Regions from separate parts of the Peribacillus sp. FSL E2-0159 genome, predicted to be linked through region 1. Evidence: riboswitches for the same ligand, from Rfam matches in the RefSeq annotation. Region 1 holds a riboswitch; each other region holds the start of a gene.

Evidence for each region. Region 1 has a riboswitch for S-adenosylmethionine ahead of metK (methionine adenosyltransferase). Riboswitches for the same ligand answer to the same signal wherever they lie in the genome.
Region 2: it holds a riboswitch for S-adenosylmethionine, as region 1 does, so the genes downstream of both, NYE63_RS06110 (methionine biosynthesis PLP-dependent protein) here and metK (methionine adenosyltransferase) in region 1, are expected to answer to the same signal.
Region 3: it holds a riboswitch for S-adenosylmethionine, as region 1 does, so the genes downstream of both, NYE63_RS12460 (Na+/H+ antiporter NhaC family protein) here and metK (methionine adenosyltransferase) in region 1, are expected to answer to the same signal.
Region 4: it holds a riboswitch for S-adenosylmethionine, as region 1 does, so the genes downstream of both, NYE63_RS02810 (sugar ABC transporter substrate-binding protein) here and metK (methionine adenosyltransferase) in region 1, are expected to answer to the same signal.

Annotation. Positions count from the first base shown of each region.
Region 1 covers NZ_CP152053.1:5,197,759-5,205,975, forward strand. Annotated here, with positions in the region: gene NYE63_RS25350 (TIGR01212 family radical SAM protein) at 1-789, shown strand, start outside; gene NYE63_RS25355 (class I SAM-dependent methyltransferase) at 786-1,358, shown strand; gene NYE63_RS25360 (hypothetical protein) at 1,497-1,892, shown strand; gene NYE63_RS25365 (alpha/beta hydrolase) at 1,962-2,765, opposite strand; gene NYE63_RS25370 (gamma carbonic anhydrase family protein) at 2,976-3,494, shown strand; gene metK (methionine adenosyltransferase) at 3,740-4,933, opposite strand; SAM riboswitch class I at 5,096-5,258, opposite strand; gene pckA (phosphoenolpyruvate carboxykinase (ATP)) at 5,687-7,276, shown strand; gene NYE63_RS25385 (nucleotide sugar dehydrogenase) at 7,679-8,217, opposite strand, start outside.
Region 2 covers NZ_CP152053.1:1,226,904-1,235,120, reverse strand. Annotated here, with positions in the region: gene NYE63_RS06120 (hypothetical protein) at 1-114, opposite strand, end outside; gene fumC (class II fumarate hydratase) at 224-1,606, opposite strand; SAM riboswitch class I at 1,933-2,046, shown strand; gene NYE63_RS06110 (methionine biosynthesis PLP-dependent protein) at 2,133-3,245, shown strand; gene metC (cystathionine beta-lyase) at 3,242-4,423, shown strand; gene NYE63_RS06100 (type B 50S ribosomal protein L31) at 4,527-4,775, opposite strand; gene NYE63_RS06095 (ABC transporter ATP-binding protein) at 4,908-6,926, opposite strand; gene NYE63_RS06090 (ABC transporter transmembrane domain-containing protein) at 6,923-8,217, opposite strand, start outside.
Region 3 covers NZ_CP152053.1:2,537,219-2,545,435, forward strand. Annotated here, with positions in the region: gene NYE63_RS12450 (hypothetical protein) at 1-77, shown strand, start outside; gene NYE63_RS12455 (SOS response-associated peptidase) at 138-809, shown strand; SAM riboswitch class I at 1,130-1,237, shown strand; gene NYE63_RS12460 (Na+/H+ antiporter NhaC family protein) at 1,424-2,740, shown strand; gene NYE63_RS12465 (chromate transporter) at 3,023-3,568, opposite strand; gene NYE63_RS12470 (chromate transporter) at 3,616-4,245, opposite strand; gene NYE63_RS12475 (LysR family transcriptional regulator) at 4,501-5,379, shown strand; gene NYE63_RS12480 (alkyl sulfatase dimerization domain-containing protein) at 5,753-7,744, shown strand; gene NYE63_RS12485 (MFS transporter) at 8,042-8,217, shown strand, end outside.
Region 4 covers NZ_CP152053.1:564,872-573,088, forward strand. Annotated here, with positions in the region: gene NYE63_RS02805 (GTPase domain-containing protein) at 1-1,037, shown strand, start outside; SAM riboswitch class I at 1,133-1,238, shown strand; gene NYE63_RS02810 (sugar ABC transporter substrate-binding protein) at 1,354-2,466, shown strand; gene NYE63_RS02815 (sugar ABC transporter ATP-binding protein) at 2,523-4,025, shown strand; gene NYE63_RS02820 (ABC transporter permease) at 4,027-5,031, shown strand; gene NYE63_RS02825 (helix-turn-helix domain-containing protein) at 5,355-5,714, shown strand; gene NYE63_RS02830 (NAD(P)H-dependent oxidoreductase) at 5,787-6,317, opposite strand; gene NYE63_RS02835 (ketoacyl-ACP synthase III) at 6,668-7,651, shown strand; partial or broken gene NYE63_RS02840 (aldehyde dehydrogenase family protein) at 7,806-8,017, shown strand; gene NYE63_RS02845 (YciI family protein) at 8,031-8,217, shown strand, end outside.

The DNA of each region.
Region 1 (8,217 bases):
AGTGCCTCAGGCTCTGGTGACTTTGCTGGCAGCAGGATTGAACCCCTCGACGTCCAGTTTAAGAAGATTAGCGAACGGATGCATCATAAATGGAAAGATGGAAAATATATGGCCTATTTCCAAGCGTTCACGAATACGCATGCACCCGTGGCAGAGCTTCGCGAGAAATATGAAAGTGTATTGACCCAGGAAGGTGTCGTCGGACTCTCCATCGCGACGCGCCCGGATTGCCTTCCAGATGATGTGGTCGAGTATTTAGCGGAATTGAACGAACGCACCTACCTTTGGGTCGAGCTTGGTCTCCAGACGGTCCATGAAAAGACCGCAACGATGATCAATCGTGCCCATGACTTCGATTGCTACAAAGAAGGCGTCGACAAACTGCGCAAACACGGCATCCGCGTATGCTCCCATATCATCAATGGCCTTCCTCAGGAAGATTACGGCATGATGATGGAAACAGCCCGTGAAGTCGCCAAACTCGATGTGCAGGGGATAAAGATCCATTTACTTCATTTATTAAAAGGGACACCGATGGTCAAACAATATGAAAAAGGCCTGCTCGAGTTTCTTGACCGTGACGATTATGTCAGCCTGGTATGTGACCAGCTGGAAATAATCCCTGCAGAAATGATCGTTCACCGCATTACAGGTGACGGTCCGATCGATTTGATGATCGGTCCAATGTGGAGCGTCAATAAATGGGATGTCTTGAATGCCATTGACGCCGAATTGAAACGCCGCAACAGCTGGCAGGGGAAAAATCATCACTTGGAGGTACAATCATGAAGCTTGACCGAATTTTGCCATTCGCCAGAATTCTGCTGGAAAAAGCGGTTCACCCTGGGGATATAACCATAGATGGCACGATGGGCAACGGGTTTGATACGGTCTTTCTTGCAGGACTTACAGGTGTAAACGGACATGTCTATAGCTTTGATATTCAGGAAGAAGCGATCCAAACCACAACGGCGAAACTGAACGCCGAGAATTTACAAGAGCGCTGCACCCTCATTCACGATGGGCATGAACATTTAAACAAATACATCAGGAGCGAACATTCCGGAAAGATCACGGGTGCCATTTTCAACCTAGGCTACCTTCCTGGCGGAGACAAATCAATCATCACCCAAGCCGAAACGACGATATCAGCCATTGAACAGCTGTTCGAACTGCTGGCGCCTGAAGGCATCATCATCCTCGTCATTTACCATGGTCATCCAGGGGGATCGGAAGAACGGGATGCATTGATGGATTTTGTAGAGAACTTCCCTCAACAGAAAGCCCATATCCTGAAATACGGGTTCATCAACCAAGCAAACAATCCGCCATTCATTGTCGCGATTGAAAAGAGATGAATAAATTTGACACCGTTCGCATACGAACGGTGTTTTTTAAAAACAACTTACATGCAGCAGAATTACCAATCATAACTTTTTGAATTTTTCGTCTATAATGATTATAATTGATAGAAAATAGATAAGAGGGTGCAGAAAATGGAACATTTGCCTACTTCATTACTGACGGATATATTGACTGAAAAAATCAAAAGGGATTCAAGTGAGCAATACGGGGATTTTGTCAGCTCGCTTAACTCATTGACAGAAAAACAAAATACCATGGAGGACCTCAAACAATTCGATCAACATTTTGATAAGTTTCTGCCACAGCTCGATTTAATGATTTCCACACAAAACCATGAAGCGATCATGAATATGAAAGCGACGCTTTTGGACCTATTCGCCAATGACTTAACCTTCAAATCGATTTATCTTCTATCGACCGCATTATCCAATAAAAAGGAACTTACACATTTAAACCAATTTATGTATCCGGTTACTTTCTGGGCACCGGTCATCAAATCGAACGAAATGCTTAAAAACGCAGGCTGATCCAAATAAAAAAAGCTGCCGAGATCTAAATTCGGCAGCTTTTTCATTTATCCTGACAGTATGTACTGATCAAACGACATACCCTAATATCTTTAAACGGTTTTCAACAAAACTCAGCGCGTATTGAAATACATCATCACGCTCTGGTTCATTGAAGATTTCATGATAAAGCTTAGGCCATTCCTTATATTGCTTTTCACTGGCCAAGTTATAATTAAACCACTCACGAACCGCCTTCTTATTCACGATTCGGTCATCTCCGCCCTGCATGACCAAAAGCGGCACATCCTGAAATTCAGGAATCTCTTCAAAAGCATCCTTCATGGCCTGTGCCAACTCGCGATACCAGCGTATCGAAACCTTCGTGATATATAATGTATCGTTTCTATCGGATTCACGAACTTCCGCACTTCTCGTCGCCATTTCAGGTGTCAATCCGGAATCTACCCTGAACATAGGCATCACGAAGTTCAAACCATGCGAGATGGTTGTAAGGAACTTCCGCGGCTTCGTCACGAGGCCCAAGCATGGAGAAGAAAGAATCACCCCTGCAATGTCCCATTCCTCTTCCTGAAGAAGGCGTATCGAAATCAAACCACCCATGCTGTGTCCAAGTAAAAAGACCGGCAACGAATATTCGTAAGCCTCTTCTATCCAGCTTTTCACTTCGTCCAAATACTCATCAAAGGAATCGATATGTCCCCGGTAGGCGCGAGTTGTCATACCCTGCCCAGGAAGGTCGCCCATGACGACATGGTATCCAGCTGAAAGCCACATTTGTGTTACCCACTTATAACGTCCGTGATGTTCCATTGCCCCATGAATGATGACAATGACGCCCTTTGCGTCTCCTTCTGTCTCCCATTTCCACATTCGAAATCCCCCTTTCACTTTTCACTTGTTGTAAACAATCCATGATAGTTAAAATAATATATATAAATTATAACCATATTCGTGATTTTCGACAAAAAAGAAATCTAACAAGTTGTACATTGCTATTATAAATAGCCAAGTGTATTTGCATACGGTATATTAAAATAATACATAAAAACATTCACTTCGGAAAGGAAATGATTGAAAATGATTATTTATCCGTATAAAGGCAAAGAACCTGAAATTGCTGAAAGCGCTTATATTGCTGAAAATGCTGTCGTGACTGGTGATGTCAAAATTGGCGACGAAACATCAATTTGGTTCAATTCCGTCATTCGCGGTGATGTATCCCCAACCATCATCGGGAAAAAAGTCAGTATACAGGATAACAGCGTCTTGCACCAAAGCCCAAATAATCCATTGATCATCGAGGATGAAGTAACCATTGGCCATCAGGTCATTTTACATAGCTGTAAAATCCGTAAAGGAGCTCTAATTGGCATGGGATCGATTGTACTTGATGAAGCTGAAATCGGCGAAGGCGCCTTCATCGGTGCCGGCAGTCTCGTTCCCCAAGGTAAAATCATTCCACCGAACATGTTGGCATTCGGACGCCCGGCTAAAGTCATTCGCGAAATCAACGAAGAAGATCGCCAGGATATGGAACGCATCGTACGCGAATACGCCGAAAAAGGACAACACTATAAAACGGCGGAACGAATAAAGTAACTCACGAGTAATTGACTGAAAGTTACGAGTATTGTACTCAAACTCACGAGTAAAAGTTCCAAACTCACGAGTAAACGCTCTAAACTCACGAGTAGCTGACCCAAACAAGCTTGTAATCGACCCTAACTCACGAGTATTGCACGTAATTTGAATTTCTTTATGATTTCTTGAATTATTCCCGCTGACGGCAAAATTAATCCATAAAAAAGGTGTCCCGCTAATTGCGGGACACCTTTTTATATGGATTACGCTTGTGCTTTTAATGTTTCTGCTTTGTCCGTGCGTTCCCATGGAAGATCGACATCTGTACGGCCAAAGTGTCCGTAGGCAGCTGTTTGTTTGTAGATTGGGCGACGAAGGTCAAGCATTTTGATGATACCAGCTGGACGAAGGTCGAAGTTAGCGCGAACTAGGTCAACAAGGACTTCTTCGCTAACTGTACCAGTTCCGAAAGTATCAATAGAGATTGATACAGGCTCTGCCACACCGATTGCGTATGCCAATTGAACTTCCGCTTTGTCGGCAAGGCCGGCTGCCACGATGTTTTTCGCAACGTAACGAGCAGCGTATGCAGCAGAACGGTCAACTTTAGTAGCATCCTTACCAGAGAATGCACCGCCGCCGTGACGAGCATATCCGCCGTAAGTATCAACGATGATTTTACGACCAGTAAGACCAGCATCCCCTTGAGGTCCGCCAATTACGAAACGGCCAGTTGGGTTGATGAAGTACTTAGTTTCAGCATCGATCAATTCAGCTGGAACGACTGCTTTGATCACATGTTCTTTTAGATCGGCTTGAATTTGTTCAAGCGTAATTTCTGCATCGTGCTGTGTAGAGATAACGATCGTATCTACACGTACAGGAAGGTTATTCTCATCATACTCCACAGTTACCTGTGTTTTACCATCAGGGCGTAAGTAAGGAAGCGTTTCATCTTTACGAACTTGAGCCAAGCGGAATGAAAGTTTATGCGCCAATGAAATCGGAAGCGGCATAAGCTCTTCTGTTTCATTACAAGCGAATCCGAACATAAGACCTTGGTCCCCTGCACCGATTGCATCGATTTCTTCGTCTGACATGTTTCCTTCACGAGCTTCCAATGCTTTATCGACACCAGCTGCGATATCGGCAGACTGCTCATCAATGGAACTCAACACGGCACAAGTTTCAGCATCGAAACCGTATTTCGCACGTGTGTAACCAATTCCTTTAATCGTATCACGAACGATACGCGGAATATCCACGTAAGCGGACGTTGTAATTTCACCGGCAACAAGTACAAGACCTGTTGTTACACTAGTTTCACACGCTACACGTGCATTTGCATCCTTAGCAAGGATAGCATCTAAAATGGAATCTGAAATCTGATCACAAATTTTGTCCGGATGGCCCTCTGTAACAGATTCAGAAGTAAATAGACGTTTCTTTGACATCATATTTCCTCCTTGGAAGTTAGTATGTTGTAGGCATAAGCCTGTTTTTACGGAACTCGTTTCCCTCATTAGTTTCAACTATAGACACAGAATTACTTATAAAAAACACAAAAACCTTCCCTGGCAAATGAGGAAAGGTTTAAAATTCTGTCTTCTATCCTTTCACTCTTATCGTTCAAGGGTTTTTTACCTTGCTCAGGTTAGCACCATCACCACTATTCCTTGAAGACCTTCGCTTTATTTTCGGCGATCGATCTTGGAGTCAAGTTCAATATGGCAGGTTGCTGGGTTTCAAAGGGCCTGTCCCTCCACCAACTCGGGATAAGAGAATCCGTACAATTTAAGATATTATCGTATCTAGCTGGAATTTGTCAATGCTTTTCTAAAAAGAACATTTCCACTCAGAATGGCGTTCATTTGAAAAAACATGTTGATACAACGTCCTAGAAGGGTTTAAAATGCAAAACACGAATAGAAATGTTGTAAATTGCCATTAATAATAAAGTATTGAGCATTCGAAAAATCGACACCCTGACTTTCCCAATAGACATATATTGCTTACTTACTTCCTATTAAATTAAAATTTTCTTCATGAAAGTATATGCGATAATCGTAACTCGGTCCCTGCCGGATTAAAATGATTAACGCGACCAACTGAAAATAATCACAAATTAAAAGAAATAGTATAGACTAATTAAATGAATGTGTTATACTAATTGTAATCTAAAAACTTAAACAAAGGAAGGTACCTCATATATGAATTCTGTAGATGTTTCTAATGAGTTACACCAATTATTAACAGGAAATAATGTGCAAACTCAACTTTCAGTTCCTCAATTGGTCGAAAAAGTATTAAGCAGAAGTGAAGGCGTTTTAACATCAACCGGCGCGGTAAAAGCTGAAACTGGCAAATATACTGGTCGTTCACCTAAGGATAAATATATCGTGGAAGAAGCATCAGTTAAAGATAAAGTTGATTGGGGTTCAGTGAACCAGCCAATTTCCGAAGATGTGTTCAATAAACTATATAATAAAGTAGTTGACTACCTAAAAGCAAAAGAAGAGATCTTTGTTTTTAAAGGTTTCGCTGGTGCAGACGAATCATCACGTCTTCCAATCCGTGTTGTTAATGAATATGCTTGGCATAACCTTTTCGCCCATACTTTGTTCATCCGTCCAAACGAAGAGGAACTAAGAGGTCACGAAGCAGAATTCACAATCCTTTCTGCACCTAACTTCAAAGCAGACCCAGAAGTGGACGGAACTTCATCCGAAACTTTCATCATCGTTTCATTTGAACGCCGTACAATCCTGATCGGCGGAACAGAATATGCAGGAGAAATGAAAAAATCGATCTTCTCGATCATGAACTACTTACTTCCAGAGGCTGGAATCCTTCCAATGCATTGCTCTGCTAACGTAGGACGTGAAGGGGACGTCGCTTTATTCTTCGGACTGTCCGGTACAGGTAAAACAACTTTATCCGCAGACACTAGTCGTAAACTGATTGGCGATGACGAGCACGGCTGGTCTTCTAACGGCGTATTCAACATCGAAGGCGGCTGCTATGCGAAAACGATCAATCTTTCACGTGAAAAAGAACCACAAATTTTCGATGCGATCCGTTTCGGTGCCGTACTGGAAAATGTTGTTGTTGATCCGGATACACGTGAAGCGAACTATGATGACAGTTCATTGACTGAAAATACTCGTGCTGCTTACCAAATGCAAGCGATCGATAACATCGTGAACCCAAGTATTGCAGGACATCCTAATACAATCATTTTCTTAACAGCTGATGCTTCAGGCGTTCTGCCTCCAATCAGCAAGCTTTCGAAAGAACAGGCAATGTTCCATTTCCTAAGTGGATACACTAGTAAATTGGCTGGTACTGAAAGAGGCGTAACTTCACCGGAAGCTACATTCTCCACTTGCTTCGGTTCACCTTTCTTACCGCTTCCCGCTCAACGCTATGCTGAGATGCTTGGTGATAAAATTGACGAGCACAATGCAAAGGTATACCTTGTCAACACTGGATGGACTGGCGGAGCATACGGAACTGGAAGCCGTATGAAACTTGCTTACACTCGTGCGATGGTACAAGCGGCACTTGAAGGTGAATTAGCTAACATCGAAACGATCAAAGATGAAATCTTCGGTTTGGATATTCCTCTTCATGTTCCTGGGGTTCCTGACGAAGTGCTTCAACCAATCAAGACTTGGGCAGATCCTGCCGCTTATAAACAAGCAGCAACAGCCCTTGCCGCTCAATTCCGTGCAAACTTCAAGAAATTCGGCAGTGTTCCAAGTGAAATAGAAGAACTTGGCGGACCGACAGCTCAATAAATTGTACACAAAAGGACCAAGCTCTTGCTTGGTCCTTTCGCTTTTTCGACAAGAAATGACTCTTTCCGAAACATTACTTTAAACCAAGACTAGGTTATACTTCATGGTTTTTTTACTGTTATCCTTATTGAATTGAAGATAATTGCGACACTCCTCCCCGCATGAATCTAGCCTCCTCGCCTCTAGATTCATGCGGGGAGGAGGCTTGGCGGAAAGGGAGCGGATTTCCGAAACCAACTGGAACGCTTTTACATTCTGTAAGGACCAAGCTCTTGCTTGGTCCTTTTCTTCGTTGGTTTTCTGCCCTCCGTCCCTCCTGGCAGAACATGATATTCAAAAAGGGCACTGTCATAGTCAGCGCCCCCTTAATCCTTATTCCATTACCGGTGTTTGTCCATTTTTTTAGATGATTGCTTTATTCCTGGCTTTTTTCATGGACATCGTTTTGTATTGATATATATTGCCCAGGTTAGCTACCGGGACCTCTGTTTTAGTTTCATCAATGCAATTGCGTGTATCCAAAATCAATTTATTGCTCATGAGATTCGATAGCTTATCATAATCCATCTGTTTAAATTCATCATGGTCAGTCAGGACAAGTATCAAGTCTGCATCATTTACAGCGTCTTCAACTGATACGACTGGCATCTTTCCAGATTGGACATGCGGGTCATGCAAGGCTACATCCATGTTTTCCATCCCCATCAAGATATTGACGACATCAATGGCGGGACTTTCACGAATATCATCTACATTTCCTTTGTATGCAAGACCGAAAACAGCTACTTTTGGCTTCCGGATGCCCTCTAGCATCATTCTTACGCAATTAACGATATAATAAGGCATCGATACGTTGGTATCACGGGCCAATTTAATGATTTTCGCATACTCTGGTGCCTTTGCAACGACGAAATACGGATCGACCGCTAAACAATGGCCGC
Region 2 (8,217 bases), 1.9 Mb from region 1:
ACTGTAATCATCAGCGTAGTCCATGAATTTCCCTTTATCATCAAGATCACTGCCGCATTCCGGGCAATTCACATGAATTTTTCTTAGACCGTTGCAAAGCGGGCATAAAGACATTATTTTTCCTCCTGTTCCCGATACTTATGATCTCAGTATTTGTTGATTCCATTATTTTAACACATGGAAACACCCTCCCTAATACCAGAGGGAGGGCACTTCTATGCAATTATTTATTAACCATGTTAGCAGGATCTACCCATGCTTTGAATTCATCTTCCGTCAGGAATTCCAATTTCAACGCCGCTTCTTTTAACGTAGAGTTGTCCTTGAATGCTGTTTTTGCGATCTTGGCTGCTTTTTCATAACCAATATGCGGGTTCAAGGCTGTTACCAACATAAGGGAACGTTCTACATTTTCTTTGATTTTATCTTCATTTGCAGTGATGCCAACCGCACAATTATTGTTGAATGAATGAATGCCTTCCGTCAATAATTTGACCGTTTGCAGGAAGTTATAGATGATGACTGGTTTAAATACATTCAATTCAAAGTTACCTTGGCTAGCTGCAAAGCCAATTGTAGCATCGTTACCCACGATTTGTGTTGCAATCATGGTAAGCGCTTCACTTTGTGTTGGATTGACTTTACCTGGCATGATGGAGCTGCCTGGCTCGTTTTCCGGAATGGCTATTTCGCCGATTCCGCTTCTAGGACCACTTGCCAGCCATCTGACATCGTTCGCAATTTTCATTAAATCGGCTGCCAATGCTTTTAAAGCACCATGTGCGTAGACGATTTCGTTATGGCTTGTCAATGCATGGAACTTATTATCAGATGTGACAAAAGGATATCCTGTATCCGCTGCAATTTGTTTGGCAGAAAGTCCCGGGAATTCTTTTTTTGTATTGATTCCGGTTCCTACAGCCGTTCCGCCTAGTGCAAGGTTCAATAATTTTTGGCTGCTTTCCTCAATCATCACTAGATCTTTGTCGAGCATCGCTTTCCAACCGGAAATTTCTTGTCCTAATGTTAATGGTGTAGCATCTTGAAGATGTGTCCGGCCAATTTTCACGACATCCCAAAATTCTTTTTCTTTTGTATCGAATGTATCACGAAGAGCTTTGATGGCAGGGACCAATTTTTCAGCGACTTCCATAAAGGCAGCAATATGCATGGCGGTCGGGAAAGTATCATTGGAGCTTTGTGCCTTGTTAACATCATCATTCGGATGAAGGGTTTCCGATTCACCATTTTCTTTCAACCATTCATTCCCTTTGTTAGCGACCACTTCATTCACGTTCATATTACTCTGCGTGCCGCTTCCCGTTTGCCAAACTACAAGCGGGAAATGTTCATCAAGTGTGCCTTCAAGGATTTCGCCGCAAATCTTGACGATGGCATTCTTTTTGACTTCCGAAAGATCACCAAGATCATAGTTCACCTTTGCCGCAGCTTGTTTAACGTATGCAAATGCACGAACTAATTCAATCGGCATTTTTTCGTTACCGATTTTGAAATTGTTACGGCTTCTCTCAGTTTGTGCTCCCCAATATTTATCAGCAGGAACTTTCACTTCACCCATCGTATCTCGTTCGATTCTGTATTCCATGTGTTCTCCTCCTATGTTTGCACTATTCATTGAAGACCTTTTGCATATGAAATGAATAATGTCGTATTATTCTTTCTCTCCATACATTGTACAAACTTTATTATTTTAAAGCAAAAATATCCGGCTGACCCTTCCCATTTTTCTGAAAAAATCCATAATCCTTCCTGTTTATATGAAAATCCGGATATTTTTTTTAGACACATAAAGTGTTGACACCGCTAGGCTCCAATTGACCTAGTCATGAACATCAAAGCATTATCCACCCAAAATGTTCTTGACAGTATTTTGTATATATAGTAAATTCAAAAGAAATCGAATAATCTAAACTCTTATCGAGAGAGGTAGAGGGAATGGCCCGATGACACCTCAGCAACCTTCATTTGTTTCAAACCAATGAAAAGGTGCTAATTCCACAAGTTTGTGAACTTGGAAGATAAGAAGAATGACTCGTCCCTACTTAATCAAAGTCTTCTTCTTAAAGAAGACTTTTTTTTATTTTATATAACGCAAAGGAGCAGTGAAAACCATGTACAAAACTGAAACATATCTTGCTCAATTAGGAAATCGCAGCGAAACGGCGACAGGAACAGTCAATCCGCCGGTATACTTTTCAACAGCTTTTCGTCACGAAGGAATTGGCCAATCGACGGGATTCGACTACACAAGGACAGGTAATCCTACACGCCAACTATTGGAGCGATCCATCGCCGATCTGGAAAAAGGCGACCAAGGTTATGCCTGCAGTTCAGGAATGGCCGCCATTTCCACTATACTCGCCCTTTTTAAATCTGGTGATGCATGGATTGTCAGCGAAGATCTTTATGGCGGTACATATCGTCTGTTAGAACAAGGTTTTAAAAAATGGGGGTTGCAGTGTGACTATGTAAACACTTGTTGTTTGGAGGATATCGAAAAAGCCATCACTCCTCACACGAAAGCCATCTTCATCGAAACTCCCACTAACCCTCTTATGCAGCAAACGGACATTAGCGCCGTTGCCGCATTGGCCAAACGATATAATTTATTGTTAATCGTTGATAACACTTTTTACACGCCTCTAATTCAACAACCCATCCTGCTTGGAGCGGATATTGTGATTCACAGTGCAACCAAGTATCTCGGTGGTCATAATGATGTGCTCGCCGGACTGATCGTTGCTAGCGGCGCTGAATTATGTGATGCACTTGCCTTCCATCACAATGGTACCGGAGCTGTCTTGAGCCCATTTGATTCTTGGCTGTTGATGCGCGGAATGAAAACCCTGGCGTTGCGGATGGAGCGTCATGAAAAGAATGCCAAGATACTTGTAGATTACTTATCGGAGCATGATTGTGTTACGGACGTATTGTATCCCGGCAGAGGCGGCATGATTTCATTCCGTATCATTAATGAAGCGGCGGTCAACCCATTTTTACAATCGCTCTCATTAATCTCTTTTGCAGAAAGCCTTGGAGGGGTTGAAAGCTTCATCACCTATCCTGCCACACAAACACATGCCGATATTCCGCTTGAAGTCAGAACGGCAAATGGTGTTTGTAATCGCCTGCTCCGCTTCTCCGTTGGCATCGAGGATAGCGATGATTTGATTGGTGACTTACAGCAAGCATTCGCACAGGTAAAAAGGGAGGCACTACGATGACAGATCATGATTTTAGCTTTGAAACCAAATTACTTCATAATCAACATAAATTCGATCCGGCAACGGGCGGCGTGAGCGTCCCCATTCAGCACGCATCGACTTTCCATCAATCCGATATCGATCAATTCGGCAAATATGATTACAGCAGAAGCGGGAACCCAACTCGCGAGGCACTTGAAGACATCATTGCCGAACTTGAGGACGGCACCCATGGCTTTGCTTTTTCATCAGGAATGGCTGCCATTTCTACAGCTTTCCTGCTATTGTCTGCCGGGGATCATATCGTCATTTCCGAAGATGTTTATGGCGGAACGTTCAGGATGGTCACAAGCGTATTGTCGCGTTTCAATATTGAGCATACCTTCGTTGACATGACGGACCTTGAAAGCGTCAAAGCGGCAGTTCAGCCAAATACCAGGGCCATATACATCGAAACGCCTTCAAATCCGTTACTTAAAGTGACCGATATTCAAGCCGTATGTGATATCGCAAAAAAAGCCGGCGCCTTAAGTTTTGTTGATAATACATTCTTGACGCCAGCATTGCAAAAACCACTGAATCTGGGCGCTGATGTTGTCCTTCATAGCGCGACGAAGTTTTTATCCGGACACAGTGATGTGGTAGCTGGGCTTGCGGTCGTAAAAGATCCGGAATTAGCAGTAAGACTCGGTTCCCTTCAAAACTCCTTTGGAGCGGTTCTTGGTGTCCAGGACGCCTGGCTTGTAATGAGAGGTCTGAAAACCTTGTCAGTTAGAATGGAACATTCACAAAAAGGGGCAGAAAAGATTGCAGCCTACTTAAAGGAGCAGCCCTTGGTGAAAAAAGTGTATTATCCCGGCCTAGCTGATCATCCACAGCACGCCATCCAGAAAGGCCAGTCACTTGGAGCAGGGGCGGTCCTATCATTTGAATTGGAAAGTGAGGAAGTCTTCCGTTCTTTCGTTAACACTGTCGAACTCCCTGTTTTTGCCGTAAGCCTTGGAGCGGTCGAATCTATATTATCCTACCCGGCCAAAATGTCCCATGCTGCAATGCCTGCCGATGAAAGGGAAAAGCGAGGCATCACGAACAGCTTGCTCCGTCTCTCTGTCGGACTTGAAAATCCAGACGATTTAATCAAGGACTTCGATGCGGCCCTCGTAAATATTGCAAAAGGGGAAGCAATTGCTGCAAAATGATTAAAGGAAGGGTGCGCCATATATTATGGGCACCCTTTTTTGTTTGCATCATTTTTATTCTTTTTCATAATAAAAAGGCTATGATTTCCCATTGGCCTTACTCTCATTTCTTCATTTTATATTTATCCAGGAAGCGATCCACCCGTCCACCTTTTTCAGCAAACTTCTGCTTTCCAGTATAAAAAGGATGCGTATCTGAACTGATTTCCACTTTTAATAATGGATACGTGTTGCCGTCTTCCCACACGACCGTTTCATTGGACGTTTTCGTGGAGCCTGTCAAAAATTTATAACCACTGTTGGTATCCATGAATACTACTTGTTGATAATCGGGATGAATTTCTTGTTTCACTATTATCACCTCGTCAGTATAGGTTTATGTTAAACGTAATGATTACTATTATCAACAATTATGCTTGAAGGTACCAATAACGGCACCCTCATTATATTTTTATCTTGATTATCCAACCTTATACAATCGTGGTCAGCCAGCCATGTCCTTATGCGGACCTGCCTGCAGTTCATACATTTGATAGTACTTCCCTTTTAATTCCATTAATTCTTCATGTGTACCTTGCTCAGCAATCCGGCCTTTATCCAGTACAAGAATTTGGTCGGCATTTTTTATCGTGGAAAGTCTATGTGCAATGATGAAGGTCGTTCTCCCTTTTTTCAGCACTTCCATTCCCTCCTGGATAATTGCCTCGGTTTCGGTGTCGATGCTTGCTGTCGCTTCATCCAAAATCAATATTGCAGGATTGAATGCAAGAGCACGGGCAAAAGAGATTAGCTGCCGCTGTCCAGAAGACAGCGTTCCTCCTTTTTCGATCACGGGTTCGTCCAGCCCTAAAGGAAGATGCTTAAGCACTTTGTCCCCCCCAACATCTCTTAATGATTTTTCAACCATTTCCCTTGTGATGCCTTTATGATTCAGACTGATATTGGATGCGATGGTGCCAGTAAATAAATAGGGATCCTGAAGGACGATTCCCATATGTTCCCTAAGCGTCTGATGAGGAATATCCAATATATTCCTTCCGTCGATTTTAATTTGCCCTTCACTACTGTCATAAAAACGGAACAATAAATTCATTATGGAACTTTTTCCTGACCCAGTATGGCCAACTAAAGCGACCGTTTCCCCTTGTTTAGCAGAGAAGGAAATGTCCCTTAACACATATTCATTATCCTTATAACCAAAAGAAACATTTTCGAATTGCACGTTCCCTTTGTATCTAGATATGTTTTCATCACTGACTGCCAATCCCTGCTCATCCAATAAACTGAACGCCCGCTCCCCTGCAACAAGTGCCTGTTCAAGATTAGCGAACTGATTGACGATTCCATGAAGCGGATGTAGAAGGCGGCTGATCAAATCAACAATTGCATACATCATCCCTAAGGAAATGGCCGAACTCGCTGTAAGGGAAATCCCACCGAAATACCAGACGAATGCCATTAGCGCCAAAACCTTAATGACACCAATCAAGTTTCCACCCGTCAACGAATTCAAATGGAGCATTTTATTTTGATAGGAATAATGCTCCCGGTTCAGATTTTCAAAAGATTGCTTCGTCTCCTTTTCACGTCCAAATGCCTGAATGATGCTCATTCCAGAAATGGATTCATTGATCATCCCATTAATATCGCTGACCCTTTCCCGAATGATGTGATTATATTTCGAGGCGAATTTACGATATACCATCGTCCAGATAACGATGATCGGAATAAGTAAAAGGCCAATGGTACCGACTCGTGGATCCAGAATATACAAAGCAATTAGAACGCCTAAGATATTAATTGTACTCGAGAAGAAGTTGGCTAGCACGGTTACATATAATTCCCGGATCGCTTCCGTATCATTAGTGACCCTGGCAACGATTTTCCCCGCTGGCATATTATCGAAATAACGTATCGGCAGACGGGAAATATGTGTGAAAATATCATTTCGCATCTTCTGTATGATTCGGTTAGCCGCTTTCTGTAAATAAAAGCTCTGCCCATATTGAAAAATGGAGGAAAGGATGACAAGACTAAAATAAAAAGTCACAAGCTTAATGATCCGCGGGATTTCCGGTTGGTAAAACCGCATCACTTCCTGACTCGTCAATTTCACTGCTTGCGCACGTTGCTCTTTCCCGTCTTTCTTGATGATCAACGATTGGCTCTCCAAGGTTCTGCGCCCATCGATAGGGACAGCTTCATTTACGAAGACAAATTGATTGCCAACCTGCAGAACATGGACTTCCCTGCCTTTCTTCTCACCTTTTGCAAAGTAATCAGCCCGTTTATACCAATTTCCATCATACTTAACAGCATCCTTTCCTTTACCCGCTTCATACCAGGTAGATTCGATGCCAAGTATATGTGAATCGATGATTTTCTTGGCAACGAAAGGACCTGTTAAATCGGCCGCTACCGAAAGTGCCAGCATGATCAGAGCGCCAATGATCAGTTTTTTATAAAGGGCAGCATAATTAAAAAGTTTCTTTACGACCTTCATGCCTTCACCTCCGTCCCTTCGTCAACCTGCTGTCGTTCATATTGTTCCCTATACCAGCCAGCATTCTGCAGTAAGTCCGCATGAGTCCCCTCTTCGATGATCTCTCCGCTGTCCAACACGATAATTCTGTCCGCGTGCTGAACGGCTGATAAGCGATGGGTTGTGATGATGGTCGTTTTCCCCGCCCGTTCATTTTGGATATTTTCGATGATCGTCGTTTCAGTTTTTGCATCTACAGCGGATAAGGAATCATCCAATATAAGGATTTCCGGATTTTTGATCAGTGCCCTGGCAATCGAGATCCTCTGCTTTTGCCCTCCAGATAGAGCTACACCCTTTTCACCGACGAGTGTCTCAAGACGATTTGGCAGCATCATTAAGTCCTTCTCAAAATCCGCAAGCCGGATAGCTTCAGCCAGTTCATCTTCCGTTGCATCCATTTTACCGAATAAGATATTTTCCCTAACAGACTTCGAGAATAAAAAATGGTCCTGTGGAACGTAGCCGATCCATTTACGAATATCTTCAAGGTTCAGTTGCTCCAGAGGCATGCCTGCAAAAGCGATTTCACCTGTTCCTAAAGGATATTCCCGCAGCAATTGCTTTACGAATGTCGTTTTTCCGCTTCCTGTTTTCCCCACTATCCCCAATGTTTGACCGCGCTCAAGCTGAACGGAAATATTGGATAGATTCACAACCGTTGAGGAAGGGTATGTAAAATACACTGAATTGAATTGGATATTTCCCGGTTTTGGAATACTTTCCAGACCCAATGAATTTTTCACATCCGCTTCATATGAAAGGGTATCCTGAACACGATCTAGTGAAGCATTTCCCCTTTGCATGACATTGATCAGTTCCCCCACCGCGATCATCGGCCAAATTAACATGCCTAGGTACACATTGAACGAAACAAGTCCGCCAAGCGTTATGGCCTGTTGAAACACAAGATAAGCCCCGTAACCCAACCCGATTAAATAACTGATGCCGATGATAATGCTGATTGTCGGATCAAAGAGGGCATCGATTCTTGCCACGGCTAGATTTTTGCGATATACATCCTCTGTCATTTCATCAAATCGCTTTTCATCTTCCCGTTCCTGGACATAGGCCCGGATAACACGGACACCTGAAATGGATTCCAGGACCTTGTCATTTAAAGTACCAAAAGCTGCTTGTGCATCCGTAAAACGTTTGTAAATTTTCTTCACGTAAATTTGCATCATCACTGCCATGATCGGAAGTGGCAGCACCGCCGCAATCGTCAACTGCCAGCTGATCGTGGCTCCCA
Region 3 (8,217 bases), 2.7 Mb from region 1:
AAGTCCTTGGCACCCTTTTGATTTCCAGCGAATTATTTAATCAACCATTTACCGACATCAGGATTTTAGAAAGTTGATTTGTGCCTGCCCGTTCCATTTGTTACACTGTAATAAATCTTAATACGGTAGGCGATATTATGTGTGGACGTTACACCCTTTTCACTGACATTGAAGAAATAAAAGAACGGTTTGATATTCAAGGATCATTTGATGAGGAATACCAATTCAGCTACAATATTGCTCCCTCCCAATCCGTGCTCTCTGTCATTAATGACGGGGCGAGGAATCGACTTGGATATCTTCGGTGGGGACTCATTCCTTTCTGGGCAAAAGACGAAAAAGTGGGCTATAAAATGATCAATGCCAGAGCGGAAACCATTTCAGAGAAAGCAAGCTTCAAGAATTCGTATAAGAAGAAGAGATGCTTGATAATCGCTGACTCTTTTTATGAATGGAAGAAGACATCAGAGAGAAAAATACCGATGCGAATAAAACTGAAGAACCATGCTCCATTTGGAATGGCCGGTCTCTGGGAATCCTGGAAATCTCCTGAAGGCATCAGCATCTATTCGTGCTCCGTTATAACAACCGTTCCTAATAAGCTAATGACCAGCATTCATGATCGTATGCCTGTCATCCTTAAACCAGAAGATGAAAAAGATTGGTTGAATCCATCCATTAATGATCCTGCATATCTGCAACAGTATTTAAAGTCATTCGATTCGGAACAGATGGAAGCATTTGAAGTATCGACTGATGTGAACTCGACTAAAAATAACTCACCTAATCTAATACAACAAATTTGCTAAGAGGTCATTAGACCTCTTTTTTATATTAGTTCCGTCCCGAAATGGCTTTTTGGTGTTTTATCCAAATGTAACAAGAGTTTCATTTATTGAAATAAAATGAATAACTGCACATGTCAAGATCTCTTTATAATCATTAAGGAGCATGTGAAATACTTTAAAACTAAACCTTGCGAAAATAGACAAAATGCTGTACTCTTATATTTGCTTTTCAATACGACTTTCGATGTCACTTTCACAAACTAAGATGGTTTCAGCAAGTTTCCAGCCTGGTACTTTTCTGACAGGCATCGTAATATTTGATAAATTATATAATTTTGATCTTCTTATCAAGAGAGACGGAGGGACTGGCCCGAAGATGTCTCGGCAGCGGACTTAATAGGAGTGCTGTGCCAAATCCAGCAGGCTGATTTTCGCCTGAAAGATAAGGAGGGTGTTTTTTATAAATTAAAAGACCTCTTCTTGTTGTTTAATAGAAGGGGTCTTTTTTATGCTGACAGTTTTTTTTAGCTATAGCTCCATGAATGGGTAATCAAGTTTGGTGTTATTTGCGAAAACTGTTAAAAGAATAAAAGCTATGACACATGTCATGGGAAAAATAAAAAGAGGTGTACATCATGAGTGCAAACAATAAAGGGAATCCATGGGCATTGATTCCATTTGTCGTATTTTTAATTTTATTTATAGGGTCCGGAATCGTCACTAAAGATTTTTATTCATTTCCAGTGATTGTAGCAATTTCTATTGCATCAGCAGCTGCATTGGCAATGAATCGGAAAGAAAGCTTCAATCAAAAGGTTGATATTTTCTGTAAAGGTGCCGGTGACGCCAATATTATGTTAATGGTTATCATTTTCCTTTTAGCCGGCGCTTTTGCCGAAGTTGCAAATGGCATGGGGGCAGTTGAATCAACGGTGAATCTTGCCTTAGCCGTTTTTCCGCAAAATCTTTTAATGGTAGGGATATTCATTATCGCGTGTTTTATTTCTCTATCTATGGGGACTAGCATGGGAACGATTGTAGCCCTAGCACCTATCGGGGTGGGAATTAGCGAGCAAACCGATATTTCGCTTGCCTTTTCAATGGCTGCCGTTATTGGTGGTGCGATGTTTGGAGATAACCTATCCTTCATTTCAGATACGACAATCGCTGCAGTTCGAACACAGGGAACGAAAATGAAGGATAAGTTTAAGGTGAATTTTTTCATCGTTTTACCTGCGGCCATCATCACATGCGCCATTCTTGGAATTTTAACGATGGGTGAACAAGCCGACATCACCCAAAATTCTTATAATTGGGTGAAGATTCTTCCATACCTTTGCGTATTGATCACTGCATTGGCAGGAGTCAATGTGTTCCTGGTCCTTTCTATCGGTATCGTATTTGCCGGAATAATCGGCTTGGCAGATGGAAGTTATCAACCGTTGGGTGTCATTCAAAAAGTTGGTGAAGGAATGGCGGGAATGTATGAAATATCCTTCCTTGCCATTTTAATTGCAGGCATGGTTGCTGTAATAAAACATAATGGTGGCATCGATTATCTGCTCCACCTCGTGACCCGAAATAGCAAATCAAAAAAAGGGGCGGAATTCAGCATTGCCGGGCTTGTTGGTTTGACGAACCTTTCAACGGCAAATAACACGATTTCGATTATCATTGCCGGGCCACTTGCCAAAAATATTGCTGAAAAGTATGGGATTGATCCGCGTAAATCGGCGAGCTTACTTGACGTTTTTGCCTGTTGTATCCAAGGGTTGATTCCATATGGGGCACAGCTGCTTGTTGCAGCAGGAGTAGCAAAGATTTCACCGATAAGCATCTTGCCTTATTCATATTACCCAATACTAATTGGACTTTGTGGAGTCGTTGCCATCTTGATTGGTTTTCCACGGTTTCGGTCTGAAGAAGATGTAGCGAAGAAACGTACTTCTTAAAATGAGAATAGGAAATGAAAAACACCCTGGATCATTGGATACAGGGTGTTTTCTGTATGATCGAAATACTAAAACATAAGCGTAAAAATTATTCAGAAGTCATCCTCGCTCTTATTTCAGAATAAGTGTCCTAAACTAATCAAAGCCGACTTCATCTGACCTGAAAATTCCAATTCATCTGTTTGATATTTCTTTAAATTATGATAAACAATTTTTTTCATAACCAAAATATCTGTGCTTCATTCCGGTCCATATTGATAATGGTTTTGCTTGAGGCATTTGTCATGAATAGAGGACAACACCAACTAAACCAGAAAGAATAATTACATAGGCTGGGTGCCAGCGTAATTTCATTAGGGCAAATAACGATAATCCAAAAACGAGTAATAAGCTAATCGTATGCCATGAAAAGTTCGGAGCTATCATATGATTGGAAAGTGCCAAACTGATTGCCGCAAAGAGGATTAAACTAGTGACAATGGGTCTTAATCCATAAAACATGGATTGAATAACTGGAAAATGATTCAATTTGCTGAAGAATGTGGCTATAACGGTCACGAATATAATAGCAGGTAGCAAGATTCCGAGAGTGGATGAAATGGCTCCTGCTAATCCAGCAGTAGAATAGCCAACGAGAATGGCACTATTGGCTGTGACAGGTCCTGGTGACATCCCGGAAATGGCGATTATATCGGTAAATTGCTGCGTTGACATCCATCCATGCTGTGAGACTTCCGATTCTATTACGGGAATCATGGCGTATCCGCCACCGAACGATACAAAGCCGATAATAAAGAAGGTGCTAAACAACTCCCACAATTCCATCATAATATCACACGCTTTCTTGAAAATTAGTTAGACCTTTTTTGATTTACCTATATGCCAGCACCCATGAAAGGTTCGAAATCATTTTCTTCTTTTCTCATATCTTTTCTGTCCAACTTGACATCGTATCCTAATTTTCTCTTAATGGAGATTGTCACAATACCTGCTACAGCTCCTGCTAATATAACCATCACTGGGTGAAGAAAGAAGAGGACTGGAATTCCTACTAATAAAATACAGAAAGTTGCTTTGTCTACAACAGCCGTTTTTCCTATCTTGATAGCTGCATAGGCGATGATGGCTACTATGGAAGCTCTGATCGATATGAATGCGGATTCTATCTTCGGATTATCCTGAATGAAAAAATACAAAATGCCTAGGAGCAGAACAATTAAAAAGGTAGGTAATGAAACACCGATCATGGCTGCCATTGCCCCCTTCATTCCGGCAATTCGATGGCCGATAAAGGTGGCGGAGTTAATGGCTACAGCTCCCGGTACGGACTGAGATAACGCAAAAACATCCGTAACTTCTTCGCTTTTCATCCATTTCCTCTTTTCGACCACTTCTTTTTCGATTAAAGGGATCATCGCAAACCCGCCTCCGAATGTGACAGGTGCTATTTTAAAAAAGGTCCAAAATAAATGGAATAGAGTTTTCCATTGTCCTTTCATTGACATCAGTCACTTCCTTTGCATGCTTTGTTTAAATCTTATTACTAACATATCAAAGAAAAAGGAATGGGTAAATTGCAACAAAATCATCGGGTATAACAAAACGTTATACCCAGAAGATTTATCCGTTTTATAAAGAATGTCGCCAATAATTTAATAGCCTCACTTATTCGGGGATGTAGCACTCGTTTTTCATTTCACCATTTACCTTTATGATGCTATCATTTTAATTAACTATCAAAAAACATGGAGGTCGTTTTCTTGAAATTAGAAAATCTAAAAATGTTTTGTTTAGTGGTGGATGAAGGAAGCATAAGCCAGGCAGCGAGGTTAAGTTTCCTATCTCAACCCGCTGTAACAAGACAAATCCATCAACTGGAAAATTATTATAACACATTGTTATTCGACCGTGAGGAAGGAAGGCTGAGAGTTACAGAGGCAGGAAAGTTGTTATACCCTTTTGCAAAAGCTATTGTAAATGACTTCAACCATTCAAAAGAAGTGATTCAACAATCAACTGGCAAGTACAATGCAAACCTCATAGTAGGGGCATCCTTGACTATCGGTGAGTATTTGTTGCCAAGCTTGCTTGGGAGATTTAAAAAACAACAGCCTGAAATAAAAGTGACATTAACGATAAAAAACAGCCCCCGGGTTCTGGAGGATCTTTCAAACGATGTCATTGATTTGGCCTTGGTGGAAGGACTTGTGGAAAACACCGATTTTATTGTAGACAAGTTCGCCGAGGACGAATTGATATTGGTATGTCCATCCGACCACACATGGAAAGACAGAAAAGAAATTCAGCTAGAGGAATTGGGAAATGAAAGGATGATTTGGCGTGAATCCATTTCAGGAACACGGCTTATTGTAGAAAATATGTTAAGGGAGCATGGTGTTTTAGAAAAAATAGAAAGCTACATGGAGATCGGCAGTACACAAGCGATAAAAAGTGCGGTTGAAGCTGGACTTGGAATCAGCATTTTGCCAAGGTTGACAGTGGCCAGAGAATTGGAGCAAGGCTTTTTGCGGGAAGTGGGCATTTCCAGAATAGATATAACAAGAAATTTATGGCTAGTCAGGAAAAACAAGCGTTTTAATAAAATAGGGGTGTCTAAATTTGTTGATTTTCTTCAATAAAGAGTGAAAGCTACCTTGGTTTACTATTACAATATTGGAAAAGTTTTCAGTTTCGTGGTTAAGGTGTGGCCCCGAACCCCTTACCTTGCAAAAGTCATAGCAAATTGAAAATACCGCATTCATAAAAGCTCTTCTCTATCGAGAGGGGCATTTTGTATTTGGCTGTTCAGTCTAGGGTTAGCCATCATGATGGAAACAAGCAGTTTTTTATATAAGTAAAATTGAAGTTACTATTAGAAACAGGAAATATACTTAATGGCAAATTAATTATAAAATAAATTCATATTATTCTAAAAATTTCTAAAAAAAGAGAAAGTTTACTGCTTTAACATCTGGAATATAGACATGATATCTACTTAGAAAGGGGTATGAAATGTCCAAAGTATCTTTTATTAAAGGAATGGTTTCCGTTCCCATTGTTTTTGTTTTACTAGCAGGGTCTTCTGTTACAAATGCTGCATCAGATGAGCCAATGCCGGCAACAGATGCAACAATTTCAGCAAATAAGGCTTTTTATGAACAGTTGAATTTTAAAGACAAGGAAGATTTCAAGAATGCACATAAAGGATTCATTGCACCCTTGAATATGAATCCAATAAAAAATTCAAAAGGTGACGTAGTATGGGATAGTAATCGATATTCATTCATCAAAGAAGATCAGCCGGCAAGTTTTACTGTAAACCCTAGCTTGTGGAGACAGGCACAACTACAAAATATAACAGGCTTATTTAAAGTGGTAGATGGCGTTTATCAAGTTCGGGGCCAGGATTTATCAGTGCTTACCATTGTGGAAGGAAAAACAGGATTAATCGTTTTGGATACACTTTCTACAATTGAAACGGCCAAAGCAGCGATGGAGCTTTATTTTGAACATCGACCCCCAAATCCGGTAAGTGCAATTGTTATTAGTCACAGTCATGCGGATCACTTTGGTGGTATAAAAGGCATTGCTCAATACGCTGAAAATCCAGCTAAAGTACCCATTATTGTCCCAGCAGGTTTTAACGATGAAGCTCTAAGTGAAAACATACTACTAGGTAATATAATGTCTCGCCGTGCAGGTTATATGTTTGGAAATCTTTTACCCGCAAATGAAAGAGGATTTGTTACTTCTGGTATTGGCCCGGGATTAAGTAACGGAACTTTTAGCTATTTACCTCCAACAACGGAAATAAAGGATGATATTCAAACGATGGAAATAGACGGAATAACATTTAAATTTTTATTGACGCCGGATTCAGAAGCTCCATCTGAGATGCATTATTATATCAATGATTATAAAACTTTAGTGGTAGCCGAAAACACCGGACACACGTTACATAATATTTATACATTAAGGGGAGCTAAAACCAGAGATACTTTAAAATGGGTGAAAGCACTTGATGAAACAGTCGATCTGTTTGGAAATGAAGATATAGATGCTATGGTTACCGCCCATACATGGCCTATATGGGGAAAGGACCATGTTCTGGAGCAGTTGGAAAGTCAGCGTGATTTGTATAAATATATTCATGATCAAACCATACGATTAGCTAATTTAGGTCTCACACCTGATGAAATCGCGGAAAAGTTAAAGCTTCCTGAAAAGTTGGATAAAGTTTGGGCCAATCGGGGGTATTACGGAACATTGAAACACAACGTAAAAGCGGTGTACAACTTTTACTTAGGATATTTCAACGGTAATCCATCCGACTTGGATCCATTACCACAAGAGGAATCGGGAGCTAAATATATAGAATATATGGGTGGGGAAAAGAAGGTCATTAAACGGGCAAAACTTGATTATAAAAAAGGGGAATATCGCTGGGTGGCTCAAGTCTTAAAGCATGTAGTCATGGCTAACCCCAAAAATACAGAAGCAAAAAACTTACTAGCAAAAGCTTATGAGCAATTAGGATACACAGCTGAATCCTCTGTGTGGCGTAATTTCTATCTTACCGGCGCAGATGAGTTAAGGAATGGTGTGGCAGACTCGAAGGGAACAGGCGGAATGATGAATCTCGATACGCTGCTCAATATGCCAATGGATGATTTTCTGAAATTCTTGTCCATTAAATTAAACGGAACAAAAGCGGAAAATAAAAAAATGGCATTCAATGTGACATTTACAGATTCGAAAACCAATTACATGATTAATGTGGATAATTCTGTACTGAATTTCAAAAAGGGGAAAATGGCCTCCAACCCTGATGCAACGTTAACATTAGATAGAATAACCTTCTATCAGATTGCTCTAGGGCGTGAAGATTTATCCAAAATGGAGGCGGCCGGTAAAGTTTCCATTTCCGGTGATAAAGAGCAGTTTGAAGATTTCCTGTCTTTGCTGGATCAATTTCAACCAAAGGTTAATATCGTTACTCCGTGATAATCAACTACTTTATATTCGGAAAGCAGGATCGATTGGTGACCAATATCCGTACCCACGAGTCTAATTTTTAGTCTCGTGGGTATGAATGTATCAATTAATCTTGTATGAATCCAGTTTCGTTTTAATAAATTCATTCATTGTTTTTTTTTAAGATTGAAACGCTCCTAAAAGTCACAGAACAAAAATCAATAACCGTAAAAAGAAAAATTCAAGTCTTGTAATTCAAAAGTAATTGTAAGCGCTTCCTATTTAGCTGAAGTTTTGTGGAAATATAAAAAAATGGAGTGATGGGGAATGGAGCTGTATGCAAGTAAGAAACGAAAATTAATGATCAGCGGCCTTTTATTTGTTGGAATGATATTAAGCTTTTTTGATCGCGTTGCCATAAATGTCGGGATTATTCCAATTGCAGATGAGTTTCATCTCAATACGTCCCAGACAGGTTTATTAATTAGTATATTTTTTGTTAG
Region 4 (8,217 bases), 1.2 Mb from region 1:
ACCTTTCAGCTTTCCTTCAATCGAATTATCAAGATGATAATTGGAAGGAAAGAAGATCTGAAAAAATCCTAGCATTCATTCGTAAGACTTTATCTTATCTGTTAGAAAAACGGGCAGCCAATGAGCGGAAATGCGAGCATTCCATCTCTTGGAATGAACAGATGGAAGTCAAGCTGAATGGGGCGGTCAATCAACTGGCTGATTTGGAAAAAGAAAAAAGTGAAAATATCACAAGGTCGTATCGTCTGCTTAAGGATGAAGTGAAAAATCAGCTTTCTACTAAAATTCCTGAATTACTGAGGGATTGCTCTAAATCGTTAACGGAAAGCAGTGATTTCAGTCAGGTCCATGTACAGTTAAACCAGGAAATGAATGAGCGGATTCAAAACTTCATTTCTGATAAGATCATGCCTCAATATTACCGTTCTCTTCAAGACTGGATTGCCAGTTCCCAAATGGAGTTCTCACAAAGCCAGCAGTTTATGGATGAGATGAGTGCCGGATTCAATGATTTATACAAAGAAGAACGGATTACGCTGGCAGGTGACTTCAGGGTATTGGATGACTGGCGCCGTGATGCCGACCGGATGACAAGCAGTATCCGCATCGAAAACGTTAATATCCTTTTGCGCAGGACTCCATCACAATTGCTGCTTAAAGGAGCAGGGAAGCTGTTTGGAGCGATACCGCAAAATAAAGCCAATATGTACAATCGTTATAAGAAATACTTGGAAAGTGAAGATTACCTGGATGTTGCCGAAATGATCACGGAACGTTTCCTTACCCAATTTGGATTGTTTGAAAAATCTTTGGATCGGGACATCTCACTTTTCTATCGCAGTTCATTTGCTTTACTTCAAAAAACGATAGAGCAAACGCAGACTGAAATAAAAGACTACCAGGCTGCATTGGAGCATATGAAAGAAAATCCGGAAGTTTACCGTGACCCGATCACTTTGTTCGAAGTGAAATTAAGGCAGTTGGAGAGGCTTGAAAAAATTGAGAAAAAGCGTCTAGCCCAGCTTCAAAGAAAATAAAAAATAACGGGGAACATTTCAAATATTCAAAAATCTATTGACTTTACGACTATATCCCTATAAAGTGTTAATTACGAAAACGTAACACAATATATCTCTTATCAAGAGTGGCGGAGGGACTGGCCCTAAGATGCCCAGCAACCGTTCCATTAGGAATTGGTGCTAAATCCTGCAAAACAGAAATGTTTTGACAGATAAGAGAGGGACAAGTCTGCAAAACAGCCGATTAAACCTCTCTATATTAGAGAGGTTTTTATTTTGGGATTTACACCAACTTAACTGATAAGAATAATAAGGAAAAATGGAGGGAAACAAGATGAGAAGGTCTATTAAAGGGATATTTATTTCAGCAATCGCTTCGGCATTGCTTTTAACGGGTTGCTCTACAGGGCAGAGTTCCACAGAATCGAAGAAAGAAGAAAAAGTATCATTTGAAAATGTCCCGGAAAGATTTGCTGATGGGGATGGAGCCAGAATCAAAGTGATCCGTAAAATAGGCGGTGATGATCATACGGCTCAATACCTGGCGGGGGCAAAAGAAGAGGGAGAAGCACTGGGATTTCAAGTGGATACGTATACAGCAAATGGTGATACGGCTAAATTCCATGATGCGATAGCGCAGGCTTTGGAGGAAGATTACGACGGCTATATCATTTCCCATGGTGATGATGCAGCAACTGTGAATGACGTTCAAAAGTTGGTTGATGCAGGTAAAAGCGTTGTCACATTCGATTCAATAAGCGATCTATCTAAAATAGAAGGTGTGACATTAACTTCACAAGATGATGAAGCATTGGCAACACTGGCTTTTGATAAACTGATAAAAGAGCAGAAAGGTGAAGCGGCAATTGCATATCTTTGGGTGGACGGTTTTCCTCCAATGGTAAGAAGAAATGCAGTCTATCAGGAAAAATTAAAAGAAAATCCTGGGATTAAAGAAGTCGAAAGATTCGGAGTGGCATCTGCTGATACTTCGGTTCAGACACAAAATGCTGTAGCAGCAATGCTGAATAAATACCCTAAAGGTAAATTGGATGCCATTTTCGCAACATGGGATGCCTTTGCAATCGGTGCAGCCCGGGCGATTAAAGAAGCGGGCCGAGATGAAGTGAAGATATATGGAATTGATGTATCTAATGCAGATCTCCAGGAAATCCAATCAGCTGATAGCTCGTGGTCCTACACGGCAGCAGTCGATCCCAAGTTGATCGGTGCAGTGAATATGAGGATATTGGCTAAAAAATTAGCGGGAGAAGAAACGCCGCAAACATATGACCTGGATGCTTCACTTATTTCACAAAAGCAAATCCAAGCTTCAAAAGAAGCGGTAAACATGGCAAACCTGTCTGGTATTGTCGATGGCTGGGGTGTATCCACGGAATTTGAAGAAGATTGGATGAAGGTTTTGAAAGATCATTATAAAAAGTAAAAAGAGACACTCTCTTTCCAGTGAAGGGAGTGTCTGTTCAATAAGGGGGAATGGACATGGGCACGCAACTAGAAATGAAGAAGATTTCGATTGAATTTCCGGGGGTGAAGGCGCTGAGTGAAGTCGATTTTTCCGTACAATCAGGGACAGCCCACGCATTGGTCGGTGCAAACGGAGCAGGGAAATCGACGTTAATGAAAGTTTTATCGGGAGCCCATGTTCATTATTCAGGTGACATTTTTATTGATGGGATGAAGCGGGATATCCGCTCTCCAAAAGCGGCTCAGGAACAAGGCATTCAAATTGTTTATCAGGAAGTGGATACCGCCCTCATCCCTTATTTAACGGTTGGGGAAAATGTAATGTTGAATGATATGGTCCAAAACATGGGGAAAAAACAGAGAATCCAATGGAAAGAGCTGCACAACCAAGCCGCTAATATTCTTGAAGATATGAAAATTCGTGTCCCTTCGAAAAAGCTGGTAAGAGACCTTACCTTGGCTGAAAAACAGATGGTCCTGATAGCAAGAGCCGTTTCGACAGAATGCAAATTCCTGATTCTCGACGAGCCAACTGCTCCGTTAAGTCATACGGAGACGACAGAACTTTTTCGAATTGTAAATGAATTAAAGCAAAAAGGCGTGGGAATCATTTTCATTTCACATCGTCTGCCTGAGATTTTTGAAATTTGTGAGGAAATTACGATCATGAGGAATGGGGAGCGTGTCATGTGTCGGAAAAAGGAGGACATAACCCGTACCGAAGTGGTAGAGAACATGCTCGGGAAAACCATGGATGAACAGTTTCCTGAAGTGAATACTTCGATTGGCGACGTTATTCTGGAAGTGAAGGGATTGTCAGATGCAGAGAAAGTTAAAAATGTTAGCCTGAATATTAAAGCAGGCGAGATAATCGGCTTGGCAGGTTTGGTCGGGGCTGGGAAAACGGAGCTGTGTAAAACCCTTTTCGGTCATACTTCGATCACAGCGGGCGAAGTCATCCTGAATGGTCGAAAGCTTTCTATAAAATCACCGCACGAAGCAGTAAAAAGCGGTCTGGCACTTGTACCTGAGGAACGCAGGAAAGAAGGGGTCCTCGTTCAGGAATCAGTCTCGGCGAACTTGACCGCAGCCAGTCTCGGCAAATTCTGCAAGACGTTCAGCTTCGTGGATCGTAAGGCGGAAAAGGAAAAGGCGAAGGAAATGATCGCAAGTCTCGGCATTAAAACTCCTTCAGGAGAAGTGAATGTTGAAAACCTTTCAGGTGGTAACCAGCAAAAAGTTGCCATTGGGAAATGGCTTATGGCCGATGCGGATGTATACATATTCGATGAACCAACGAAAGGGGTCGATGTTGGAGCCAAGAAGGATATATTCGAATTGATTGCAAAGCTTGCAAGGAATGGGAAAGCGATTATTTATGCATCATCCGAGCTTTCCGAAATCATTGGCATTACCAACCGGACATATGTGTTATATGACGGGAGCACAGTCATCGAATTAGAAACGAGCAAAACGAATGAAGAAGAACTATTATTCTATTCAACAGGAGGAAAATAGAATGAGCATACCCATTCCTGTTACACAGACAGCGAAAGCGAAGAAAAAGGTGGAACTATTCGACTTTTTCTATAAATACGGCACAATATTGACGATTATCATTCTGATTGGAATTTTTGCCGTGTCCAATCCATCTTTCATTCAAACGAATAATCTGATCAACATCCTGCGTTCCATTTCAATCGTGACCATCATTGCGATTGGCATTACGATATCCCTGACCGTGGATGGCTTCGACCTTTCCGTCGGCTCCGTCGCATCATTGGCCAATGCCATCGTCATATCAATGTTTGTCTGGTTTTCGCAGGATACATTAATCGCCATATTAGCTGCGATCGGCGCCTCACTTGTCGTAGGGGCTTTGAATTCATTCATGATCGTTAAATTGAGAATTCCCGACATGCTGATGACATTGGCTACCATGTTCATTATCCAGGGAATTGCCCTTACTTATACCAAGGGGGCCACGGTCTCGCAAAATATGGTCATGCCCGACGGGACATTCGCAACAGGACTGATCAGCCCGTTTTTCGCCAAAATTGGACAGGTACCATGGATAATCCTGATCATGGCAGTCATTGTGATAGCCACACATATCTTTTTGACTTATACGAAGCACGGTCGTTATATGTACATTATTGGGGGAAATAAGGAAGCGGCGAGACTTTCCGGGATATCGGTCAATAAATACAAAATCCTTGCCTATCTGCTTTCAGCTCTATTAGCTGCAATCGGGGGGATTGTCCTTGCTTCAAGGGTCATGACATCGGAAATCAATTCAGGGTCCCCCTATTTAATGGATGCCGTTGCAGCAGCCTTCATTGGTTCCTCCGTTTTAGGAGCGGGAAAACCGAATGCATTTGGAACCTTTGTCGGAGCAGTCCTGATCGGAATCCTTCAAAATGGTTTGATCATGATGTCCGTTCCGTATTATGCGATGGATATCGTCAAAGGAACAGTGCTGGCCCTTGCGCTCGCGGTAACCTATTACAAACAAAAACACTAAAATGACAGAAATCCTATAATTGTGAATTTTGAAGATTGATAAAAATCCTGTTGGATATGCAATAGGATTTTTCTTTTTTTAAAAGGGATGGGTCATGGATATAAAATTTCGCATCTTCATCATTTTACTTAATAATAATGAAATCTTTTTACTTTCGCTAAGGCAGGAGGACCCTTTGCTCCCTCATTTTTGGAGTATAAACATTGACCACAATAGTAAATTTCTATAGAGAACTTACTTTACCTTTTAATAAGATTGATAATGATCTATTGTAAAGTATGAACATTCATATCCTATACTTATCTAAAGGAGAGTGTAAACTTATGCGTGAAACCTGTGTTCCGACTGGCGTGAAACCAAATGACACTGGCTTTGGATATACGTTGTCCTTAATAGGCGGCAAATATAAAATGATCATAATGTATTGGCTGTCTGAAAATAAGGTTATGCGGCATAATCAGCTGAAGCGGAGTATCGGTACCATTTCCTTTAAAACACTAAGCATCATGTTAAAAGAGTTGGAGGCAGACGGCCTTATCATACGCAAGGAATTTCCCCAAATACCCCCAAAAGTAGAATATTCATTATCTGAACGTGGTCTATCTCTCATTCCATTGTTAAATTTGATGTGCGAGTGGGGAGAAAAAAACAGTTTGCCAGCTCAGGAGTCTGTACAGCCGTAGGTGTAGCTATTTTGATTAATTCAAAAGAAGTATTTCCCTAACAAGGAAATACTTCTTTAATGGAACTGCCTATTAAAGGTTGTCGACAAAATTCAAATAATCTTGTGCGCTTTTTTCCAATTCGCTTGCGGACGGCTCATTTTCAGCACCATAAAACGCAAAGAATGAACAATAATCTGCATTGCAGTATAGGAAGGTAGTTTCAAAGGGAGATAATAAATGTTCAAGTGTATAGCGATATCTTCCCTCTTCACTATAATCTTCTTTGTTAATTCCGGCAGATACAGCTAAAGCAGCTTTGCGATTCTTTAATTTATCGCCTCCATTTGAACCATAAGCCCAACCATAAGTAAAAACATCGTCAAGCCATCTTTTTAGGAGAGGCGGACAATTAAACCAATAAAAAGGAAACTGTAAAACAATATTACTATGCGATTCGATTAATTGCTGTTCTTTTTCCGCATTAATGTTTCCGTCAGGGTAAACCTTATTCAATTCGTGTACTGTATACTTTTCCGGATATTTCCGGAGCTCTTCTACCCATCGCTTATTTATGACGGATGTTTCTAGACTTGGGTGTGATACGATAACAAGAGTTTTCAAAGATTTATCCTCCTTAATTATTATTTATCTTAAGTATAAAGTGCACTCTGCAAGTACGTAAGTATGCACTTTTAGTATAGGTACTTACCTAAAGGAGAGTGTTAAATCAAAATGAGAACAACCAAGAAGCGTATGTTTTAACAGGATGCTCTGGCTACGATATACCTTACTATTTAGGCGCAGAGTCTTCTTATATTAACAGCTGCGATCGTTCTTTGTCGTTCAGATCTTTTTCTTATGGGTTTAAAGGAATCGGTAGTTGCATAAGATTTTTTTTACTTTATAATTAGTACCAGGTATTAATATCAGTTATAAAAATGATGCAATTCATAACACGAGGTGGTTATTTTATGTTCAAATCCAAAGCACGTATTACTGCGATAGGTTCTTATGTTCCAGAAAAAAGGTTAACAAATAAGGACTTAGAAAAGATGGTTGAAACCAATGATGAATGGATTGTTAAACGTACTGGTATTAAAGAGCGAAGAATTGCACATGAAGAAGAGTTTACTAGTGATATAAGTTATAAAGCTGTAAAGGATTTAATGGAACGGTATGATAAATCTGTCGAAGATGTTGATATGATTATTGTCTGTACCTTTACACCTGATTTCAACACTCCAAGTGTAGCTTCTTTAGTCCAAGCAAAGCTAGGTATTAAGAATACTGGAGCTATTGATTTAAACGCTGCTTGTGCAGGATTTACTTATGGATTGCATGTAGCTAATGGATTAGTAACATCTGGTTTAAATAAGAAAGTTCTTGTTATTGGAGCTGATACTTTATCTAAAATCATGGACTATGAAGATCGAGCCACTTGTATTTTATTTGGAGATGGTGGAGGAGCAGTTCTTGTAGAATATGATGAAAAACAGCCAAGTTTTATTTCTTCACATTTATATTCGGAAGGGGAAGGCGGAAAAAATTTATATAGTACAAACCTATCGACACGTATAAATGGTGAAGACTTGAATAATAGTGGTAATCTTGTTCAAAATGGACGTGAGGTTTATAAATGGGCTGTTACTACTGTTCCAAAAGGAATGCAAACTGTGATGAAAAATACTGATTTGCAATTGAATGATGTTGATTGGTTTGTTCCGCATAGTGCAAATTTAAGAATGATTGAGTCAATATGTGATAGAAGTGGCTTTCCAATTGAGCGTACTTTATATAGCTTGGTGGAATATGGAAATACTTCTTCAGCAACAATACCATTAGCTTTAGATCAAGGAGTAAGTGAAGGGAAGCTCAGTAATGGTGAGAAGATTTTATTATATGGTTTCGGTGGTGGGTTAGCACAAGCAGGATTGCTTATCAATTGGACCCTATAATACTTTTTTCTGTTACTGATCAGCAGCTTTGTTCTTATTGATCTAAAGGGCCAGTTTAAGTTAACAAGGATACTAAAATAACAAAAAGACACCGTACTAATAGGTATGGTGTCTTTGAATTATCTTAAGGGAGTTCAAAATCTCCAAATGGGCGGAAGCCCGCCTTTATACGAACGATGTACGTACAGCACTGGATGCAGCAGAAAATTTACAAGTTGGTGGAGTCATGATCAACGACATTCCGACATTCCGTGTGGATAATATGAATTACGGCGGAGTGAAGGAAAGTGGAACTGGCCGTGAAGGATTAAAATATGCAGTTGAAAAATGACAGAAATGAAGCTGGTTGTCTGGAACCGAAATTAGGGAGTGGTGAAGCATGGCTTATTATGCAGCAATTTTACACATGATTGATGCTGAAAAAAATATAGAAGTGCGTCCAAAACATATCGAGTATTTAAACGAACTTGATCGTAAAGGGAAGATTTTTGCAAGAGGACCTTTTGCGGATGGCTCAGGCGGCTTGGTTGTCTATATTGCAGACACATTTGAAGAAGCACTCTCAT